2 regions of the Stutzerimonas sp. genome follow, and region 1 is predicted to be linked to the other one. Evidence: predicted binding sites of a transcription regulator. Region 1 holds the regulator's gene; the other holds the start of a gene.
What was found. Region 1 encodes FliA, which starts transcription of late flagellar genes. Its sites were predicted from a motif close to CTAAAGTTTNNNNNNNNNNNGCCGNTAA; they were not measured.

Region 1 (11,154 bases):
CTGCAGGAACAGGTTCCGGTTCGCGATATCCGCACCATCGCCGAGGCTATCGCCAACGTGGCCGCGAAGAGTCAAGATCCCGCCGCGATGGTGGCTGCTGTACGGGTCGCGCTCTCCCGCGCAATTGTGCAAAACGTTGTGGGGCTTGAGCCGCAGCTCCCTGTCATCACGCTTGAGCCAAGGTTGGAACAGATATTGCTCAATAGTCTGCAGAAGGCTGGTCAAGGTTCCGAAGATGGCATTCTTCTGGAGCCGGGAATGGCCGAAAAGTTGCAACGTTCCCTGGTAGAGGCAGCACAGCGTCAAGAAATGTTGGGTAAGCCGGCGATTTTGCTGGTAGCCGGTCCGGTCCGCGCGATGCTCTCGCGATTCGCCCGGCTGGCGGTGCCGAACATTCATGTCCTCGCCTATCAGGAAATACCGGACAACAAGCAAGTCACCATCGTTTCCACGGTGGGTCAGAATTAACCGAGGGTACAGGCCATGCAGGTCAAACGTTTCTTCGCAGCCGACATGCGTATCGCCATGAAGATGATTCGTGACGAGCTGGGCGCTGATGCCGTGATCACGGGCAACCGTCGTGTCGCTGGCGGCGTCGAGCTGACCGCTGTGCTTGATTACCCGATGGAGCCCGCAGCACCCAAGCAGCCGAATCCGGCGCTCGAAGCGGAACTGCGTAAAACGCAGGCGCGCATCGCCAGTGCCCACGCTGAGCTGAGCTCGCCGTCTCGCGCTCAAGCGGGTAAGGACCGTCAACTGCTTGACGAGAAGTCTGCGGCTGCCGTTCAACCGGCGCCGAGTGCCAGCGCCGCGGTGGCGTCGTTCGATTCGCGCGCGGTCGAAGCCATGCATTCGGAGCTGCAAGGTTTGCGTGAGCTGATCGAAGTTCAGCTTGGCTCGATTGCCTGGGGCAATGAACAGAGTCGCCGTCCGCAGCAGGCCAGCCTCTGGCGCCGCCTACAGCGCATCGGCTTGCCGGCCGAACTGTCGCGCGCGCTGCTGGAGAAGGTAGCTACCGTGTCCGAGCCGCGTCAGGCCTGGCGCATGCTGTTGGCGCACCTGGCGCAATCGATCAAGGTCAGCAAGGTCGAGCCACTGGAAGAGGGCGGTATCATCGCGCTGGTTGGTCCGGCCGGCGCCGGCAAGACCACCACGTTGGCGAAACTCGCCGCGCGCTACGTGCTCCAGCACGGCGCACAGAGCATCGCCTTGGCGAGCATGGACAACTACCGTATCGGTGCGCAGGAACAGCTGAAGACCCTTGGTCGCATCCTCGATGTGCCGGTCATTCAGATCGACCCCAGCCAGCCATTGAGCAAGACGCTGGAGCCTTTGGCCCGCAAGCGCCTGATTCTCATCGACACCGCCGGCTTGCCTGCGGGCGACCCGATGATGCGTATGCAACTCGAAGCGCTGGCCGACCGCGGTATCAAATCGAAGAACTACCTGGTGCTGGCGGCAACCAGCCAGAGTCAAGTGCTTAAAGCGACATGGCATAACTACCGTCGCTGTGGGCTGGCGGGCTGCATTCTGACTAAACTGGATGAAGCCGGCAGTTTGGGTGATGTGCTCGGCCTTACGATCAGCCAGCATTTGCCCATCGCGTACCTCGCCGATGGACCGCGTATTCCCGAGGATCTGCAATTGCCACGTAGCCACCAACTGGTCAGTCGCGCAGTGAGCCTGCAGTCTGAAGAGACTCCCAGCGAGGAGACCATGGCCGATATGTTCTCCGGGCTGTACAACGGTTCTTCACGGAAGGTCGGATGAACGCTTTGTTAGGTGATACAGACAAAGAAGACGCGTTCTGGCTGAACGCATCGATGGCCTCCGGGCCCCAGCAAGATATAGGCGTTTGAAGATGGGTATTCATCCCGTACAGGTAATTGCAGTGACTGGCGGCAAGGGTGGCGTCGGCAAGACCAACGTGTCGGTCAATCTGGCGCTGGCCTTGGCCGACCTCGGTCGCCGGGTGGTGTTGCTTGATGCCGACCTTGGGCTGGCCAACGTCGACGTGCTGCTGGGTTTGTCTACCAAGCGCACGTTGGCTGACGTCATTGCTGGTGAATGCGATCTGCGTGATGTAATGATTCAGGGCCCGGGCGGCATTCGCGTCGTGCCCGCTGCTTCGGGTACGCAGAGCATGGTGCAGCTATCGACGTTGCAGCACTCCGGGCTGATACAGGCATTCAGCGATATCGGTCATGATATCGACGTGCTGATCATCGACACCGCGGCGGGTATCGGCGATGGCGTCGTGAGTTTCGTTCGCGCCGCGCAGGAGGTACTGCTGGTCGTGACCGACGAGCCGACGTCCATCACCGATGCCTATGCGTTGATCAAGCTACTCAATCGCGACTACGGCATCAGTCGCTTTCGTGTGCTGGCGAACATGGCACACGCTCCGCAGGAAGGCCGAAATCTGTTCGCTAAACTGACCAAGGTGACCGAGCGGTTCCTCGATGTGGCGCTGCAGTACGTCGGCGCGATTCCTTACGATGAGGCGGTGCGCAAGGCAGTACAGAAGCAACGTGCCGTCTACGAGGCCTATCCGCGAGCCAAGTGTTCATTGGCGTTCAAGGCCATCGCGCAAAAAATCGATACCTGGCCGTTGCCGGCAACGCCGCGGGGCCACTTGGAGTTCTTTGTGGAGCGCCTTGTCAGGCCCACCACAGAGCCTAACGACTGACAGCGGCTGGACTCGGTATGTATTACAGCAAAGCTCAGGCAAAAGACTCGCAATACCAGCTCATCGATCAGTACGCGCCGTTGGTCAAGCGCATCGCCTATCACCTCCTGGCGCGGTTGCCAGCGAGTGTGCAGGTGGATGACTTGATGCAGGCGGGCATGATCGGCCTGCTGGAGGCATCAAAAAAATACGACTCCGGCAAAGGCGCGAGCTTCGAGACCTACGCCGGGATTCGCATCCGTGGCGCGATGCTCGACGAGGTCCGCAAGGGCGACTGGGCTCCGCGTTCGGTCCACCGTAACTCGCGTATGGTCAGCGAAGCGATTCGGACAATTGAAGCCAAAACAGGTCGCGACGCTAAAGATCAGGAAGTTGCGGCCGAACTTAAATTGAGTCTCGATGAGTACTACGGCATTCTGGGCGACACCCTGGGCAGCCGCTTGTTCAGCTTCGATGATCTACTTCAGGAAGGCGAACATGGGGAATTCGGGGAGGATGCCGCCAGTGCGCATCCGGAGCCGTCCCGAGATCTTGAAGACGAGCGTTTTCAACAGGCGTTGGCCGAGGCCATCGGAAACCTGCCCGAACGTGAAAAGCTGGTGCTTTCGTTGTATTACGACGAAGAGCTGAATCTGAAGGAGATCGGCCAGGTGTTGGGTGTCAGTGAATCGCGGGTGAGCCAGTTGCACAGTCAGTGCGCGGCGCGCCTGCGTGCTCGCCTCGGTGAGTGGCGCGCCCGTTAAAGGCTGGTTTGCAAAAAAGCATTAGAGGCCCTTACGAGCTTCATTCATGAGGCCCGCAGCAGACCGTGAGCAGGTTCTGGGAATTTCGGGATTACGGAGGTGTACTTGGACAAGAACATGAAAATTCTCATCGTCGATGACTTCTCGACCATGAGACGGATCATCAAGAATCTGTTACGCGATCTAGGCTTCACCAATACCGCAGAGGCAGATGACGGCACGACCGCGCTGCCTATGTTGAAGAGCGGCAGTTTCGATTTCCTCGTCACCGATTGGAACATGCCCGGAATGAGCGGCATCGATCTGCTTCGAGCTGTGCGCGCCGACGATCGCCTGAAGCACCTTCCGGTGCTGATGGTCACCGCCGAAGCCAAGCGCGACCAGATCATCGAGGCCGCGCAGGCGGGCGTAAACGGTTATGTAGTCAAGCCATTCACGGCTCAAGTGCTCAAAGAGAAGATCGAAAAAATCTTCGAGCGCGTCAACGGCTGAAGTAACGCCGCGAGGGCACTATGACGCAAGCAGAACAAAGCCTGGCAGAGTTCGAAGCGACTCTGAGGGCTCATGCACCTCAGTTGATCGAAAGCCTGCAGCAGGGCCGCTTCGACGAAGCGGCGCAGATGTTCAATGAGCTCAATCAGGCCCGCAGTCAAGGGCTCTATCAGGAAGTGGGCAAGCTCACCCGCGAGCTGCATAACGCCATCGTAAAGCTGGAGATGGATACCTGCGCCACGGGCGGTGACCCGTCACCGATTACCGATGCCACCGACAGGCTTTCATATGTGGTGGAGATGACCGAAAAAGCGGCCAACCGCACCATGGATCTGGTCGAAGAGTCCGCGCCGCTGGTGAACTACGTCAGTTACGAAGCGCAGAGTCTGACCGCCGATTGGCAGCGCTTCATGCGCCGTGACATGAACGCCGAGCAGTTCCGCGATCTGGTCAAGCGCATCGATCAATTCCTTCAGCGCACCATGAACGATGGCAGTCAGCTGTCGCAGAATCTCAGCGAAATAATGTTGGCGCAGGACTTTCAAGACCTGACAGGCCAGGTGATCAAGCGGGTAACCCGTCTGATCAGCGAACTCGAAAGCAATCTGCTCAATCTTGTTCTGATGGCCGGGCAGGTCGATCGCGTGGCTGGCATCCAGCATGACCGCGAAGCGATGCGCGCAGAGCAGGAAAAGAAAAAACAAGAAAAAGAGCCTTCCAACGGTGAAGGTCCGCAGATGCATGCCGATATACGTGAGGATGTCGTATCCGGGCAGGACGATGTCGATGATCTGCTTTCGAGCCTGGGCTTTTAGGGGAAGGTGAATATGAGCTTCGACGCCGATGAAGAAATCCTCCAGGACTTCCTGGTGGAAGCCGGCGAGATTCTCGAATTATTGTCAGAGCAGTTGGTGGAGCTGGAAAGCAGCCCCGATGACGCCGCGCTGCTCAATGCGATTTTTCGCGGTTTCCATACGGTAAAAGGTGGTGCCGGCTTTCTCCAACTACACGAATTGGTGGAATGCTGCCACATCGCCGAAAACGTCTTCGACATCCTGCGCAAGGGTGAGCGTCGCGTCGACTCGGAATTGATGGACGTCGTGCTGCAGGCACTGGACACTGTCAACGAAATGTTCACTCAGGTGCGTGAGCGCACCGAGGTCACGCCAGCAACCCCCGAACTGCTCGCTGCGCTGTCGCGTCTGGCTGAGCCTGCCGGTACGGAGGTTCCGGTTGCTGAGCACGCCGCGGTTGAACCGGCGTTGGAAGCCACGACGGCAGATAACGAATTCGAGCAGTTTCTCGGCGCCCTGGATGGTTCTGCTGGTGCGCCGACTGCTGGTGCCGGTGACGAAATCACTGACGACGAATTCGAGTCGCTGCTGGATCAGCTTCATGGCACCGGCCAGTTCGCAGCAGAGCCCAGCGCCGCGCCAGCCGTTCAGATACCTGCCTCACCGGCCAGTGACGAGATTACCGACGACGAATTCGAGGCCTTGCTGGATCAGTTGCATGGCAAGGGTCAATTCGCCGAGCCAGCTGCCGCTGCGCCTGCTGCTGATGCCGCGCCTGCGGCGGCGGGTGGCGATGAGATTACCGATGATGAGTTCGAAGCACTGCTGGATCAGTTGCACGGCAAAGGCAAGTTCGAGCCGGAAGCAACTACTCCAGCCGTAGCAGCTACGCCTGCAGTCAAAAAAGACGCTCCAGCAAAGCCGGCAGTGAAGCCCGCGCCGGGCAAGACGCCTGCAGCACCGGCAAAGGCGGAAGTTGCGCCAAAAGCTTCCGCTGCGTCCGAAAAGCCGCCGAGCGAAGCTGAAACAACCGTGCGGGTCGATACTGCGCGGCTCGATGAAATCATGAACATGGTCGGCGAGCTGGTGCTGGTGCGTAACCGTCTGGTGCGCCTGGGCTCCAATAGCGGCGACGAAGCCATGGCCAAAGCCGTATCCAACCTGGATGTGGTGACCGCCGATCTGCAGAGCGCCGTGATGAAGACGCGCATGCAGCCAATCAAGAAGGTCTTCGGCCGTTTCCCTCGGTTGGTTCGGGATCTGGCGCGTAGCCTCAAGAAAGAGATCAACCTTGAGCTTGTCGGTGAAGAAACCGATCTGGACAAGAATCTGGTGGAAGCGCTGGCCGACCCGCTGGTTCACTTGGTGCGCAACGCTGTCGACCACGGTATCGAGACGCCGGAAGAGCGCGAAGCTGCAGGCAAGCCGCGCACTGGCCGCGTGGTGCTGTCGGCCGAGCAGGAAGGCGATCACATCCTTCTGCTGATCACCGACGACGGTAAAGGCATGGACGCAGACATTCTGCGTGCCAAAGCGGTAGAGAAGGGGTTGCTGGACAAGGATGCAGCCGATCGCCTGAACGATCTGGAGTGCTACAACCTGATCTTCGCGCCGGGCTTCTCCACCAAATCGGAGATCTCCGACGTGTCCGGCCGCGGCGTCGGCATGGACGTGGTCAAGACCAAAATTTCCCAGCTCAACGGCACGGTCAATGTTTTTTCCAACAAAGGCCAGGGCTCGCGGGTAGTGATCAAGGTACCGCTGACGCTGGCGATCATGCCGACCCTGATGGTGATGCTGGGCAATCAGGCGTTCGCTTTCCCACTGGTGAGCGTCAACGAAATATTCCACCTCGACTTGTCCCGGACCAACGTGGTCGATGGCCAGGAAGTGGTGATCGTGCGAGACAAGGCGCTGCCGTTGTTTTATCTCAAACGCTGGCTGGTGCGAGGCGCGGAACATGAAGAACAACGCGAGGGGCATGTGGTGATTCTGAGTGTCGGTAACCAGAGTATCGGCTTCGTCGTCGACCAACTGGTGGGGCAGGAGGAGGTAGTGATCAAGCCGCTGGGCAAGATGTTGCAGGGCACTCCCGGCATGTCTGGCGCGACAATCACTGGCGACGGTCGTATCGCCTTGATCCTCGATGTTCCGAGCATGCTAAAGCGTTACGCGCGCCGGATCTGATCCGCTGGCAGCGGCCCTGATGGAGCCGCTGTCGCTAGGAGTGTTTTATGGCAGTCAAGGTCCTGGTGGTGGACGATTCCGGCTTTTTCCGCCGCCGAGTATCGGAAATCCTTTCTTCAGACCCGAACATCCAAGTGATCGGCACCGCCACCAATGGGCGTGAGGCGATCGATCAGGCGATGGCGTTGAAGCCCGACGTCATCACCATGGATTACGAAATGCCGATGATGGACGGTATCACCGCCGTGCGGCAGATCATGCAGCGTTGCCCGACACCCGTTCTGATGTTTTCTTCGCTTACCCACGAAGGTGCACGAGTGACGCTCGATGCATTGGATGCCGGGGCTGTGGACTTCCTGCCGAAGAATTTTGAAGATATTTCCCGTAATCCCAATAAGGTCAAACAGCTGTTATGCGAGAAGATAAACACGATTTCGCGTAGCAATCGTCGTTTCAGCACTTATTCCAGCGCTCCGACCGCCGCAACTCCAGCAGCCCGTCACGCTACTTCTCCGGCGGGATTGGCATCTGCGGCGCCGATGCCAGCGCATGCCTCAACACCAGCGCCTCGCCGCAAACCGTATCGGCTGGTTGCCATCGGCACCTCCACTGGCGGGCCGGTGGCGCTGCAGCGCGTGCTGACTCAGCTTCCCGCCAGCTTTCCGACACCCATCGTACTGATTCAGCACATGCCTGCGGCTTTCACCAAGGCGTTCGCCGAGCGGCTGGACAAGCTCTGCAAGATCCGCGTAAAGGAAGCCGAAGATGGTGACCTGCTGCGCCCTGGCCTTGCACTGTTGGCGCCCGGTGGCAAGCAGATGATGGTCGACGGGCGTGGTGCGGTGCGCATCCTGCCCGGTGACGAGCGCCTCAATTATCGGCCCTGTGTGGACGTCACGTTCGGCTCCGCCGCCAAAGCTTTCCATGACAAGGTACTGGCGGTCGTGCTCACTGGCATGGGGGCTGACGGCCGTGAAGGCGCGCGCATGCTCAAGCAGTGCGGCAGCCAGGTGTGGGCGCAGGATGAAGCCAGCTGCGTCATCTACGGTATGCCGATGGCGGTGGTGAAGGCCAATCTCAGCGACGCCGTCTATGGCCTCGATGAGATCGGTCAGCACCTGAGCGAGGCCTGCATCTGATGGATGTGCTCAGCCTTATCGGGCTGGTTCTTGCGTTTGTCGCTATCGTCGGGGGTAATTTTCTCGAGGGCGGTCACGTCTCGGCCTTGGTCAACGGGCCGGCCGCCTTGATCGTGCTAGGCGGTACCCTCGGCGCGGTGCTGTTGCAGACGCCGATGTCGGTGTTCATGCGAGCGATGTCGATCATCGGCTGGATCTTTTTTCCGCCGCGCGTGGACATGGCCCGCGGCATCAGCCTGGTCACTGGTTGGAGCGCCACGGCGCGCAAGGAGGGGCTGCTGGGTCTCGAGCCGATCGCCGAAGCCGAGCTCGATCCCTATGCCCGCAAAGGTTTGCAACTGCTGGTCGATGGCGCTGAGCCAGAGGTGATCCGCAGTATTCTCGAGGTTGATCTATACACTCAGGAAACCCGCGATATCCGTGCGGCAAAGGTGTTCGAAAGCATGGGTGGCTATTCGCCTACGGTGGGCATCATCGGTGCGGTGATGGGGTTGATTCACGTGATGGGCAACCTTGCCGATCCTAGCCAGCTGGGCAATGGCATCGCCGTTGCGTTCGTCGCGACCATTTATGGCGTGGCGTTCGCCAACCTGTTGGTGTTGCCGATCGGCAACAAACTCAAGAGCGTGGTACAGAAACAGACCGCCTACCGCGAGATGCTGCTTGAAGGCGTCCTGTCGATTGCCGAAGGGGAAAACCCCCGCTCGATCGAAATGAAGCTGCAAGGCTTCATGGATTGAGAGACGGAAAGCCGACGGCGCGCATTTGTGCCGCTGCGGACACGGGGAATGAACATGGCAGCCGCTGAAAAAACAATCATCATCCGCCAAAGCACTGCCGCCTCGCGCGGGGATATTGTTGTGTCTGATTGCTCGTTAGCGCCGGGAGTGCTCTGATCATGCCTCGGCGCAGGTCCCATGAAGAGCCCGAGAATCACGAACGCTGGCTGGTTTCCTACGCGGATTTCATCACGCTGCTGTTCGCCTTCTTCGTCGTCATGTATTCGATCTCCTCGCTCAATGAGGGCAAGTACAAGATTCTGTCCGATTCGCTGGTGGGTGTTTTCAATCAGCCAGATCGCGCCGTCAAGCCGATCCCCATCGGTGAAGAGCGGCCACACACCACGCAGCCGGATGTATCCCAGGTCGACGAGCCGTCGCAATCGTCGCAGGAACCGATCGATCCCCTGGAAAGCATCATGCACAGCATGCGCGAGGCCTTTGCCGATTTGATCGACTCGAAGCAGCTCACCGTACGGGGTAACGAGCTGTGGATCGAGATCGAACTGAACTCGAGTCTGCTGTTTCCGAGTGGGGATGCGTTACCCAACGACCATGCATTCAATCTACTAGAGAAGGTCGCCGAGATTCTGGCACCGTTCGATAACCCGATTCATGTGGAAGGCTTTACCGATAATCTGCCAATCAGCACGGACAAGTTTCCGACAAATTGGGAGCTCTCCGCTGCCCGTGCCGGCAGTGTCGTGCGGATGCTGGCTGCCGACGGTGTCGATCCGTCGCGACTGGCCGCGGTAGGCTACGGTGAGTTTCAGCCAATCGCGGACAACTCGACCGCGGAGGGCAGGGCGCGCAACCGTCGGGTGATTCTGGTCATTTCGCGTAATTTGGATGTGCGCCGTAGCGTGAGCGGTGTTGGAAGCGGCAATGCACGTACCGTCGGAGCGACGCTACAGTCTGGCACACAAAGTGCAATCGCTTCGGATCGTTAGGTACCGTTGGCGGTATCGTCAATTCTCCGTCGTCGGCCTGGCCGACACACGGCAGTTCCCGGTCTGGTTCGATCCGGATGGATGTGAGTTATGAGAGTCTGGGCTGTAGCCAATCAAAAAGGCGGAGTGGGTAAGACCACCACTTCCATCGCGCTTGCCGGATTGCTGGCCGATTCCGGCAAGCGGGTCGTGACGTTGGATCTCGATCCGCATGGATCGATGACGAGCTATTTCGGTCATGATCCGGATAACCTCGATCGCAGCGTTTTCGATCTGTTCCAGCATCAGGGATCCGTTCCAGAGGGCCTGCCCTGGCAGCTGTTGCTACCAACGAGTCACGAGCGTATTTCGCTGCTGCCGTCGAGCACTGTACTGGCGACGCTGGAGCGACAGTCACCGGGACAGAACGGCCTCGGTCTGGTGATCGCCAAGAGCCTCTCTCAGCTGTGGCAGGATTTCGACTACGCCATCATCGACAGCCCGCCGCTGCTTGGTGTGCTGATGGTCAATGCGCTGGCGGCCAGCCAGCAGCTGGTCATTCCGGTCCAAACCGAATTCCTGGCGCTGAAAGGGCTGGAGCGAATGGTCAGCACGCTTGGCATGATCAACCGATCGCGCAAGCAGGCGTTGCCCTACACCATCGTGCCGACCATGTTCGACAGGCGCACCCAGGCATCGATGAATACCTTGAAGGTTCTGCGTAACGGTTATCAGGCGAATCTTTGGCAGGCGTTCATTCCCATCGACACGCGCTTGCGCGATGCCAGCCTCGCTGGCGTCACGCCTTCGCAGCATGACCCCAACAGCCGCGCGGTGCTTGCATATCGCGCGCTGCTCAAGGCGCTGTTGGCCGCGCAAGCGTCCCCGCAGGTCGCCTGAATGTCGACATACGGGCTTGATCGCGGTTCAAGTTCACCGCGGTTGCGGCCGATAGCCTATCCAGTTGGTTCGCACGAGTTGGTTTCATGAGTCGTACCGTTCTTAAAGAAAGCCGATCGCAACAGACGCTGCAGTCCTATCTCGACGCGCTCTTGCAGGATGCCGTCATGGGTTTGGCCGAATCGGTCAGTCACGACGAATTCCAGGCAGCCGTGATCGAGGAGCAGCAACGCGACATCCAGCGGGTGGTTCCGCTGCGGCAGGTCCAGCCAGAACCGGAGCCCTTGGAGGTTGTGGTGCCGGTGGCCGCGGAGCCGGAGGCACTGCTCGAATTGGAGCCTGAGTCTCCCGCTCCGACGACACCGGCGTTGGTCGAGCCAGTCGCGAAATTCGAGCAACAGGTTCAGTTGCCTGGCGGGCCGTTGAAACACCGGAGCGGCCAACCTCAATGGGGCGAGGAGCCGTTCGAATGCCTGCTGTTCGATGTCGCCGGCCTGACCCT
Region 2 (11,154 bases), on a different contig from region 1:
GCGAGCTGATTGATCACGTTGACCGACTGCTCGATCTCCGCCGCCAACCGTTCGATGCCGCCGACCTGCGACTCGACCAGGCTGCGACCGCTAACCGTTTCCTCATTGACACTCTGCGCGCTGCCGACTGCCGCTTCGGCACTGGTTGCGACCTCTTGGGCGGTCGCCGACATCTGGTTCATCGCAGTGGCGACCTGCTCAATCTGTCCGCGCTGCTCGGACACCGTCTGATTGCTCTCGCCAGAGACGGTTTCGACGCGCGAAGCCTGGCGTTCCACCTCACCGACCGTCTGGCCGACCCGCTCGATCAGCTCACGTATCTTTGCCACGGTCTCGTTGAATACCTGGCCCAGCTCGCCCAGTTCATCGCGGCTCTGCACTTTGAAACGCGCGGTCATATCGCCAGCGGCGACCTGACCCATGGTCGCACCGAGGCTGCTCAGCGACGCGCGAGTCGACATGTAAAAGGCGCTATAGAGATAGACCACCAGCACGAACACCAGTACCAACGCGGCCAGCAGCAAAGTCATGAGCAGGCGCTTCTGTTCCAGACGCTGTTCCAACTCCGCATCAAGGAATCCGAGAATCGCATCGTTGAGTGCGTAGGTCTTCGCCATCTCCGCGCTGATCAAATCGTAAAAATTTTCCCATGGACGATCCAGCGCTTCGGCCATGATCACCTGGTCCTGAAAGACATCGCTGCTGATCTTCAGGGAATCGCGACTGCTGGCAGTGTAGCTGTCGAGCTGGCGTTGCGCGGCAGCACTACTGCCAAGTACGTCCTGCAATTGAGCGCTGTATTGAGCCTGTTGTTTTTCCAGCTCGAGGAGCAGTTCGTCCAGCTTGTTGCTGGCGTCGGAGTTCAGATAGCCCTGGCCAAAGGTGTAAGAACCGATCGCCCGACCCTCGCCGAGGATGGCGGTGATCGAGGGTGTGACCGAGGTCAGCAGCTCGGCCAGCATACGCACATCGCGCTGACTGTCCTGACTCAAGCCGGATTGGCTGGCGATCAGTTTGATCATCACCTGCGCCTTGCCTAACAACGCACGTGCCATGGCGGCCTTGGCCTGCAGCGATTGCTGCGCCTGGGCCTCGCGCAGGGCTGCGTCGAGTTCGTCTCGGCGGGTGTTGAACTCGGCAACCTGTTCGGGATTGTCGCTGACCGGCGTCAAACCCTGCATCCGTGCCGACAGATCTCGCTCGGCATCCGCCAGCCGGGTCACCAGCGCCTGAACCTCCCCGGTCTGGCCGATGATTCCCTCGATCTCGACCAGGTCTTTCCAATCTTCCATCTCGCGCCGCAACTGCAATGCCGTACCCAGCAGTTCAAGGCTTTGCAGCTCAGTGCGGGTGCCGACGAACTCTCGGTACGAGTCGCGCACCAGATAGAAATTAGTCAGCAGCATGGGGACGAAGAAGAGGACGCTGATCAAGCTGAACTTCATGCCGAAGCTCAGGCGATTCATCAATGCGATAGCGGGATACAACAGGCTTTTCAAAAGACGTCTCCCAGTTTCTTGTTGTATTGCTGGCAACATTCGATGGCTGCAGCAGGGCTCGTCAGAGAGGTGGCACGAGAAAACTTATACGGGATATCGGTCGCGGGTTATGTAACTTAAGGTAATGGCAGGGTGATGGCCCGACAAGTGGCAGAAGGCTCGCCGATTCCGGCATATCCACGGTACTTATGCCGATGATCGGTAACTGTCAGAGCAGTGCGAGGGGCAGATCCGGCAGAACGAATCTGTCAGAGAAGAATCGCCCAGATCGCGATGGCTGCGTACCAGAGCATGCGTGCGCGCACCAACAAGGCTGCAAGGCTGTCCAGTCGGGCAAGACCCGCCTCGCCTTCAAAGGGCTCGCTCAGATCGGCCGCAGCCGGGCCGACGTCCGCCAGCAGCTGCCTGGCCGGAATCTCCCAGTGCAGCAAGTCATGCAGCAAGGCGCGATTGACCGCGACGAAGTTGCCAACCAGCCCGAAGCTGGCAAGCAGGACTCGCACCGGCAGCCAGTCGAATGCGTGTAGCAGCTGCCCGGCCCGCTCGCGCATGGCCTCGCTCCGAGCGTGCTCGACGGTCAACGAAAGCAGGCGGTAGGCCAGCGCGGCCATGGGACCAAGCAACACATACCAAAAGATCACCGCAAAGAAGCCTTGGTGGCTGCGCCAGAGCAGCTGCGCCTCCACAGCGCGCAACAGGCTTGGCGCGTCCGACGCACTGATACCCAGGTCGCGCTCGGCCACCAGCCCCGCCGCCTCACCATCGTCACGACGCCAGGCATCACGGAACGGTCCGAGTTCGCGTTTACTCTGCCCGCGTCCAAGGCTGTAAAGCAGCACCAGCAGATGCAAAGGCAGGCTGAGCCAGCCGTAAGCCAAGGGCTGGAGCACGATCAACAATAGGCCGAGCAACAGGACCGGCAGGAGCACCCCCAACAGCAGGCTCAACCATGGCCTGGGTATCAGCTCCGGGCGACTTTCGATCCGTCGCAGCAAGTGCAGCCAAGGACCATCTTGCTGCACACCGCGCCGCCAATCGGTAAGTTTGTCGATCAGCAGTACCAGCAACACCACGAGAAAAATCATCTATCTATCCTCTGCTGGGCAATTCACGCAACGATCGCCGCCGCGCGCAAGCGCTGCCAGTCGAATGCCGGGCCTGGGTCGGTCTTGCGCCCCGGAGCGATGTCGCTGTGGCCACAGACCCGATCCGGCGTGATCGCCGGATAGGCTTGCTGCAGTGAGCGGCAGAGCCTGATCAGACTGTCGTACTGGGCCTCACTGAATGGCGCGTCATCGGTGCCTTCCAATTCGATGCCAAGGGAAAAATCGTTGCAACTGTCGCGCCCGCCGAAGCGCGAGATGCCGGCGTGCCAGGCGCGATCCAGACAGGAGACGAACTGGGTGATGGCACCATCACGCTCGATGAGGAAATGCGCCGACACCTGCAGAGTCGCGATTTCCTCGAAGAATGGATGTTCATCGGTGGGCAGGCAGTTCTGAAAAAACTGCTGGACCTTACCAGTCCCGAAGCAACCGGGCGGCAGACTGATGTTATGAATGACCAGCAGCGATATTTCCCCGTCGGGGCGCTGATTGAAGTTGGGCGAGGGGCAATGGTGAATACCTCGACACCAGCCTGTCGCGTGATCCAGCTGCATCGGGGCGGACCTGGGTAATCTGCGGGCTTGCAGGCTAGCGCCTGCAAGCTGCTGGCTGCAAGCCGCCCGCGCTATTCGAAGTCCATGGCCTGTTGAGTAGCGGCGCGCTTTTCGTCCCGTCGCGAGGCTAGGCGATCGGCGAGCCGTGTCGGTTCCGGCAGGCGATAGCGGGTGACGTATCGCATCACCATCTGCGGCGCGGTCGCCAGGCTGACCCGATTGCCGGGCGAGATGATCAACGGCCGCACCTTGTCCTTGCTGCGCAGAACAGTGCCGATCACTTTGCCATCCTTGGCCAGTAGATCGACCCTATCGCCACGCTGCTCGCCGAGTTCCGCGTGTTGGCCGGTAAGAATCTTCTTCGCCACACCGATCGTCGGCAGTCCGGTAATGACACCCAGGTGGGCGGCAATGCCGAGCCCACGCGGATGAGCGATGCCGTGCCCATCGGAAAAAATCAGATCCGGCACCTGCCCAAGCGAATCGAGCGCCTGTAGCACGGCGGGCAGCTCACGAAAGGACAACAGGCCCGGGATATAAGGCATGCAAGTCGGTATCCGCGCCAGTGCCTGCGCCACCGGCTCGAGAGTTTCGGCATCGAGCAGGACCACCGCAGCGCGTGTGATTTTGCCACCCTCCTCGAAGCCGACATCGACGCCGGCTATCAGCCGCAGCGGGCCAAAGTCATCTTCCAGCACGACCTTGCTCGCCAGTTGCTTCTGCATTTCCCGGGCGGCGGCGGTGCTGCCATCCCATCCGGAAAACACATCGGGACGGCCTTGTGGTGCGGCTGTTGTCATGAAAACGCCCTCTCTGATGTAAGTCTGATGGGCAGCGCCGCGAGCGGTTCCGCCCGATTAGACTGATTGCGACTGGACAGTCGCGGAAAAAAATAAGACGCTCCCGCCGGATAACGGCAGATTTACCCTGCTTTGGCCTTATAAAAACAACCGGAATAGCCAGAAGAAAACGCATGCTCACCGCCCAACCATTGAAACGCATCAGCATTCTGGCCACTGAGGGGGTGTTCGCGTCCACCCTGATGCATGCCAAGGATTTCTTTCATATGGCCAGCCTGCGCTACGGCAAACAGCTCGGCCTGGGACTCACACCTGCTTTCGAGACCTCATTAGTCAGCCCCGACGGCAAAGCTGTGAGCACATTCAGCGGTACCCGTATCGAGGTGGACAGTGCATTGGATGTAACCGATGCAGTGATTTTGCCGGCGTTCTGGGGCGATTTCGACGCGCTCTGCCAACAATATCCGCAAGTAACACCCTGGTTACTCGAGCGACACGCGGCCGGCAGCGCAATTTGCGGCGAAGCCACCGGAGCCTTCTGGATGGCCGCTGCGGGATTGCTCGACGAACGTGAGGCCACTACTCACTGGCGCTTCGCCCGCGAATTCACCGAGCGCTTCCCTCGCGTGCTCTTCTCGCCGGAAAGGCACCTGACCGACAGCGACAATCTCTACTGCGCCGGAGGCATCACTTCGGCCTCGGACCTTTACATGCATCTCGTCGAGCGCTTCTGCGGCTCGAATGTCGCGCAGGGCATGGCGCGTGACATTCTCTTCGAGGTGCAGCGCAACTACAGTCCGGGACGGATAGGCTTCGGCGGACAGAAGCTGCACCTGGACACACGCGTACTGCAGATTCAGGAATGGCTGGAGGAACATTTCGCGGAGAAATTCCGCTTCGAGGACGTGGCGCGGGAGCATGGCATGAGCATCCGCAATTTCATGCGGCGCTTCCAGACGGCGACCGGCGATAAACCGCTGCACTACCTGCAGCGATTACGAATCGAAACCGCCAAGAGCCTGCTCTCGACCACGCGCAAAAGCATCAAGACCATCAGCTATGAAGTCGGTTACGACGACGCGAGCTTCTTCGCTCGGCTGTTTCGCCAGCACACCGAGCTGTCACCAAATCAGTATCGGCAGCAATATCGGCATAAGGGCGGCTAGAGGAGGCTGGAGGCTGGAGGCTGGAGGCTGGAGGCTGGGAATTTGAACTGCCCCGGTTTTTTCGTCCAGCTTTCCCGCTTCCAGCGCTCTTATCGGCTTCAGGGCCTATGTGGCCTTGCCAGATATTCGTGCGATTGCATCTCCAGCAGACGGCTCAGGGTGCGCTGGAATTCGAACTCAAGGCGCCCGCCTGCGTACAGATCCTTCAGCTCGACTTCCGCGGAGAGGATCAGCTTGACGTTGCGGTCGTAGAACTCGTCCACCATGTTGATGAAACGCCGCGCCATGTCGTCCTTGGAGACGTCCATTCGCTCGATGTTGGAAACCAGCACTGCGTCGAAAATCTTGCCCAGTTCGATGTAATCGTTCTGGCTGCGCGGGCCATCGCACAGCTCGCGGAACTCGAACCAGGCAACGCCATTGGAAACCTTGCGCGCAACGATTTCGCGGTTCTCGATCACCAGCGCTTCGTTTTCCTGCACCCGGCACTGTTCCGACAGCAGGCTGCGGAAGCTCTTTTCCAGACTCTGCTCCGCCTCGGCGTCCAGCGGGAAGTGATAGAGCTCGGCCTGTTCCAGCGCGCGCAGACGGTAATCGATGCCGCTGTCGACGTTGACGATTTCGGTGTGCTTTTTCAGCAGTTCGATAGCCGGCAGGAAGCGGGCACGTTGCAAGCCGTCCTTGTACAGACCGTCCGGCACGATGTTCGAGGTCGCCACTAGGCTCACGCCGTTCTTGAACAGCTCCTCGAGCAGAGTCGCGAGAATCATCGCGTCGGTAATATCGGAGACGAAGAACTCGTCGAAACAGATCACCCTGGACTCGTCGGCAAAGCGCTTGCCGATGATCGTCAGCGGATTCTTCTCGCCCTTGAGGGTGCGCATTTCCTCATGCACGCGCTTCATGAAGCGGTGAAAGTGGGTGCGCGTTTTCTGTTCGAACGGCAGGGCGTCGAAGAAGGTGTCGACCAGATAGGTCTTGCCGCGGCCCACGCCACCCCAGAAATACAGTCCCTTGATCGGGTCCTGACGTTTTTTACCGAACAGCTTGCCTAGCAGGCCGGATTTGTTGCGGTCGTCGGCAACCAGATCGTCATAAAGACGCTGCAAATGGCGCACAGCAGTTTCCTGGGCGGCATCGTGGAAAAAGTCAGGACGTTTCAGGTCTGCCTGATAGCGCTCAAGAGGGGTCATGGCGGGGTCTGGGTAGTGAAACGGGGTCGACACTTTAGCCGCGCCCTCGGTGGTTGGCAATTTACGCAGATCGTTCAAGCGTTTGAGCCTCGAATGGAGTCAGGGGGTCAGCCGAAACCGCCGGTCGCTGCCCGACCGGCGGTTCCGGCTCGTATTACACGGCAAGTGTCGCCAACGCCTGGCGCAGACGCAGCATGGCTGCTTCCAGCGCCTCTTCATCGGCATAATCGGGGCTGTCGGCGATGCATTCGCCATCAAGCCACAAGGTGAACTGCCTGCCCTCGTCGGCACGTAGCTCCAGTGCGCTGACACCCTGAGCGATCAGGCGCTGGCTGACCACACCAATCGCCTTGGGGTCGCTGAATGGATGCGACAGCAGTAACTCTTCACCATCGGCAGCGAAGAAGCGAAAACGGAAGCTACCGTCGTTCTCGCGAAAACTGGCGAAGCGGGCGGCTTTGCCACCTTTCTTCTTTGCAGGGGCCGCGCTTGTCGCATCGCTGCGAAAATTGCGCAGCCCTACAGCGTCACGCAATTCTCCGAGGAATGGCGTCGCTACCTTGCGCGCCTTTGCTGCGCCGGCTTGCAGGATGTCTTCCAAGTCACCGGGGCGCTGCATCAGCGCGTGATAGCGCCCGCGCGCCTCGCCCAGTTCGTTGTCGAGCAGTTGGAACAGTCGCTGCTTGGCCTCGCCCCAGGCGAGCCCAGCAAGCAGCTCGCCACGAAACTCCACCAGCTGCGCTGGGGTTGCAAAAGCCTGATAAAGCGTGAACAGATGAGAGTCGTCCGGATCCTTGGGTTCGCCGGGTAGCTTCGAGTCGGTAACGATGCGCGCGATAGTGCTTTTTAGTGCCTTGGCGCTGGCGAACAGCGGGATGGTGTTGTCGTAGCTTTTGGACATCTTGCGGCCATCGAGACCCGGCAGAGTCGCGACACCTTCTTCGATCAGCGCTTCTGGGGCCGTGAACAGCTCTTTGCCATTGCCGAACAGATGATTGAAGCGCTGGCCAATATCGCGAGCCATTTCCACGTGCTGGATCTGATCACGACCGACCGGCACCTTGTGCGCGTTGAACATCAGGATGTCAGCAGCCATCAGCACCGGATAACTGAACAACCCCATGGTGATGCCCGCATCCGGGTCTTCGCCCTTCTCGACATTTTTGTCCACCGACGCCTTATAGGCGTGGGCACGGTTCAGCAGACCCTTGCCGGCGACACAGGTCAGCAGCCAAGTTAGCTCGGTAATCTCGGGAATGTCCGATTGGCGATAGAAGGTCACCCGGTCCGCATCCAGCCCGCAGGCCAGCCAGGTGGCGGCAATTTCCAGGCGCGACTGCTGAATGCGCAGCGGATCATCGCACTTGATCAGCGCGTGGTAATCGGCGAGGAAGTAAAAAGAATCGGTATTGGCTTCGCGACTGGCCACGATAGCCGGCCGGATGGCCCCGGCGTAGTTGCCTAGATGAGGCGTGCCGGTAGTGGTGATACCGGTAAGGATTCGGGTTTTCATACGATCATCTCGATTCAGTCGGCGCTGGTCGCGGTGAAGCTAGCCCAGCCGAGGCGCAACCAGCTCCTTGAGCTCCACCAGCTTGCCGTGGAAAAAGTGGCCGCATTCTGCCACTTTCAGCAGCTCGTGGGGGCGCTGAAGCCCGGCGGAGAAGGCATGCACCGACGTCGGATCGATCACTTCGTCATCGTCGGGCTGGATGATGGTCAGTACGCAACGCTCCGCCAGCGGCTGATCCGCCAGTCGCGAGACCGCCGGCGCGACCATGAACAGATTTTCCAGCGACTCTCCACGCGCCTCAACCCGCCCAGCCAGCGTCGCTGCAACGAAACCGCCAAAGGAAAACCCGAGTAAAGTCAGAGGCAGCTCAAGATGCTGTGCTCGCAACCACTTCAGCGCAGCCTCGGCATCGTCAACTTCGCCCGTGTTCATGTCATGGCTGCCAGCACTGCCGCCAACCCCGCGAAAGTTGAAGCGAAGCGTCACGTAGCCCGCATCGCGGGCCGTGCGCTGCAGCGTCGAGACCACCTTGTTCAGCATGGTCCCGCCCTTGACTGGGTTGGGGTGACAGATCAGCGCCAGCCCGCGCGCATCGGGCTGATCGAAATACAGGCCTTCCAACACACCGGCCGGGCCCTCTATGGAAATTGGGATTTCACGTTTCAACTAAATAACTCCGTGACCTTGGGGCAAATCGACTCGTCTTGCTACACGCTGACTCATGATTACCGCATCGTGTCGCGGTATACAGGGCAGGTACGAGACGTTAACGTATCAGGCCGTGGAAAAACCACTGCACCAGGCGGTGCAGAGCCCGGCTATCAGCTGCGTCCTGACCTGATAGCCGTCCTGCCCGCCCGTCACCGCATGGTTATCCGCGGTCTGAACAGCACAGCCGTTTATATAGAGGAAGTACTCGTGGAACAGACCCTCGCGACCTGGTTGCTCCCGATTGTCGGTGTGATTGCCGGCATCGCTATTGGTTATCTAATCGCGCGAAACAGTGCGCCGAACAGCACGCAGCGTCAGGTAGATGAACTGCAAGAGCGCCTCGACACCTATCAAAGCGAAGTGGTTACCCATTTCAATACAACCGCCAGCCTGCTGCGCAAGCTGACCAACAGCTACCAGGACATGCAGAATCATCTGTCCGAAGGCGCCGACAAGCTCGCGCTGGACGAGCAGACCCGTCAGCGCTTGCTCGCCGCGCTGCACAGCGAGGAGACCCATAGCCATCGGGAGCGCCTCAACTCACCGACCTTCACCGAGCCGCCGAAAGACTATGCCCCCAAGGACGCCGACGTCCCGGGCACGCTGCATGAGAATTTCGGCCTGAAAAGCAAGCACTGAGCCAGAACGGCGGCGCACCTCGTGGCCGCCTTGCTTGCGTAGATCTACTGCTTTAGACGCATCGACAGATCGATTGCCCTGACATGCTTGGTCAGGGCACCGATCGAAATGTAGTCCACGCCGGTTTCAGCAACCGCGCGCAGCGTCTCCTCATTGACCCCGCCCGAGGCCTCCAGCTTCGCCCGACCCGCGGCAATACCGACCGCGGTGCGCATGTCGGCCAAACTCAACTCATCCAGCATCACGATATCGGCACCCGCGCGCAGCGCCTGCTCCAGTTCGTCGAGGTTCTCCACCTCGACCTCCACCGGCTTGCCCGGCGCGATGCTATGAGCAGCCGCGACGGCTTCGGCGATCCCTCCGCAAGCCGCTATATGGTTTTCCTTGATCAGAAAGGCGTCGTAAAGGCCGATCCGATGGTTATAGCAACCGCCACAGGTCACTGCGTACTTTTGCGCCAAACGCAAACCGGGAATAGTTTTGCGGGTGTCCAGCAGGCGGACACCAGTACCTTCAACAAGATCGGCAAAGTATCGGCACCGGGTAGCGACACCCGACAGCGATTGCAGAAAATTCAATGCCGTACGTTCACCGCTGAGCAGCGCTCGCGCCGGCCCTTCGAGATGAAACAGCACGCGATCAGCAGCAACCTGCTCGCCATCAACAACCTGCCAGTGCACCGCAACCCGCGGATCGAGCTGGCGAAATACTGCATCCACCCAAGCCGTACCACTGACGACAGCCGCCTCGCGAGTGATGACCGAAGCATGGCCGAGCCGCTCGGCCGGGATCAGCTGCGCCGTGATGTCGCCGGCACCGATATCCTCGGCCAAAGCTTTGCGCACATTGGTTTCGATTTCGGCGGAAAGATCCGCAAGAGTGAGATTGGTCACGACGGGCTCCCATTGAATTCGGCGAGAGTATAAGGCTTCATCCGAGCATGGCGCAGAGACGCAGCGCTTCGAGAAGATGACACGATCGCCTGACTTGGGCTCCGCCTGTGGCATTTCTGACCGCCCGTAGGAATTCCAGGGAGTATCTGTGAGCTACATCATGTCCAAAACAAATCCGGGCTAGGCTATCGAACTAGATGCCTATAATGACCTCATAAATTGGCGCCACCGAAATGGCGATGATTACTGGAACCTGACAAGCCGTTGCCCCCATTCATTATCAGCGGCATGCTACGCGTTGTTGAGCGCCTGAATCAGCAGGCGACCGGAGAGTTTCGATGCGAACCGATGCGAAAGTGGTGCACCTCAAGGCTGCCCCTGAGCAAAAGCCGACCTCACCGGCAGGTAGACTGCCTGTCGCGCTTATCAGTGTGCGCGACAAGGCCGCGCAGCAGCTGCGGCTGGCGCTGCAGACCCTATTCGACAATGCCGATGATTCGCTTTTCGAGATAGCCGACCGCGCCACCAGTAACGCCGAACAGAATGCGTTCTTCGAAGCCATGCGCGACCTGCGCATGAAGCGTCGCGGTATCGAGCGCGGCTTCCTGCAACAGGTCTTCGAATCCTTCGCTAAGCTTAATCAATACGAGATCGGCAAACCTGCACAGCAGGAAGCATCCTTCGAAAGCCTGGCACTGGTGCAAAACGACGAGCTGGAAGAATCGGTTGCGATCGATACCATGGTCGCTAAGGTGATGACCCGTACCACCCAGCCGCTCAGCCATCTGACTACCCGAATGAATGCACTGGTGAGCAAGAAGCTCGACGACAAGAGCAATCCGCTCGGTCCCCAGCAGCTTTGCGAGTACTTTCTGGAGGCCTGCCGCAGTCTGGGCGTCGAAATTAAGGTCAAGCTGATCATCCTCAAATTATTCGAGCGCTACGTGCTGACTGATCTCGATCAGCTCTACGCCGAATCGAACCAGACACTGATGGCAGCCGGCATATTACCGGAGCTGCAATCGGCTCAGCCACGCCGCGCACCCCACCGCCCAGCCGCGCCGGGAAGCAGCGCATCTC

Region 2: the regulator FliA is predicted to act here: its motif matches at 1,593-1,620, upstream of AC2LD7_RS08330 (methyl-accepting chemotaxis protein).

The regions. Positions count from the first base shown of each region.
Region 1 covers NZ_CEXBBO010000003.1:128,006-139,159, reverse strand. The annotation lists gene flhA (flagellar biosynthesis protein FlhA) at 1-468, shown strand, start outside; gene flhF (flagellar biosynthesis GTPase FlhF) at 484-1,770, shown strand; gene fleN (flagellar synthesis regulator FleN) at 1,862-2,689, shown strand; gene fliA (RNA polymerase sigma factor FliA) at 2,707-3,432, shown strand; gene AC2LD7_RS03025 (chemotaxis response regulator CheY) at 3,550-3,924, shown strand; gene AC2LD7_RS03020 (protein phosphatase CheZ) at 3,945-4,739, shown strand; gene AC2LD7_RS03015 (chemotaxis protein CheW) at 4,752-6,905, shown strand; gene AC2LD7_RS03010 (protein-glutamate methylesterase/protein-glutamine glutaminase) at 6,953-8,044, shown strand; gene AC2LD7_RS03005 (flagellar motor protein) at 8,044-8,784, shown strand; gene motD (flagellar motor protein MotD) at 8,943-9,773, shown strand; gene AC2LD7_RS02995 (ParA family protein) at 9,864-10,652, shown strand; gene AC2LD7_RS02990 (CheW domain-containing protein) at 10,739-11,154, shown strand, end outside.
Region 2 covers NZ_CEXBBO010000010.1:27,925-39,078, forward strand. The annotation lists gene AC2LD7_RS08330 (methyl-accepting chemotaxis protein) at 1-1,499, opposite strand, end outside; gene ampE (regulatory signaling modulator protein AmpE) at 1,748-2,584, opposite strand; gene ampD (1,6-anhydro-N-acetylmuramyl-L-alanine amidase AmpD) at 2,608-3,159, opposite strand; gene nfi (deoxyribonuclease V) at 3,231-3,959, opposite strand; gene AC2LD7_RS08350 (GlxA family transcriptional regulator) at 4,133-5,125, shown strand; gene zapE (cell division protein ZapE) at 5,224-6,318, opposite strand; gene AC2LD7_RS08360 (tryptophan--tRNA ligase) at 6,473-7,831, opposite strand; gene AC2LD7_RS08365 (alpha/beta hydrolase) at 7,871-8,497, opposite strand; gene AC2LD7_RS08370 (Z-ring associated ZapG family protein) at 8,750-9,181, shown strand; gene nadC (carboxylating nicotinate-nucleotide diphosphorylase) at 9,226-10,074, opposite strand; gene AC2LD7_RS08380 (DUF1631 domain-containing protein) at 10,413-11,154, shown strand, end outside.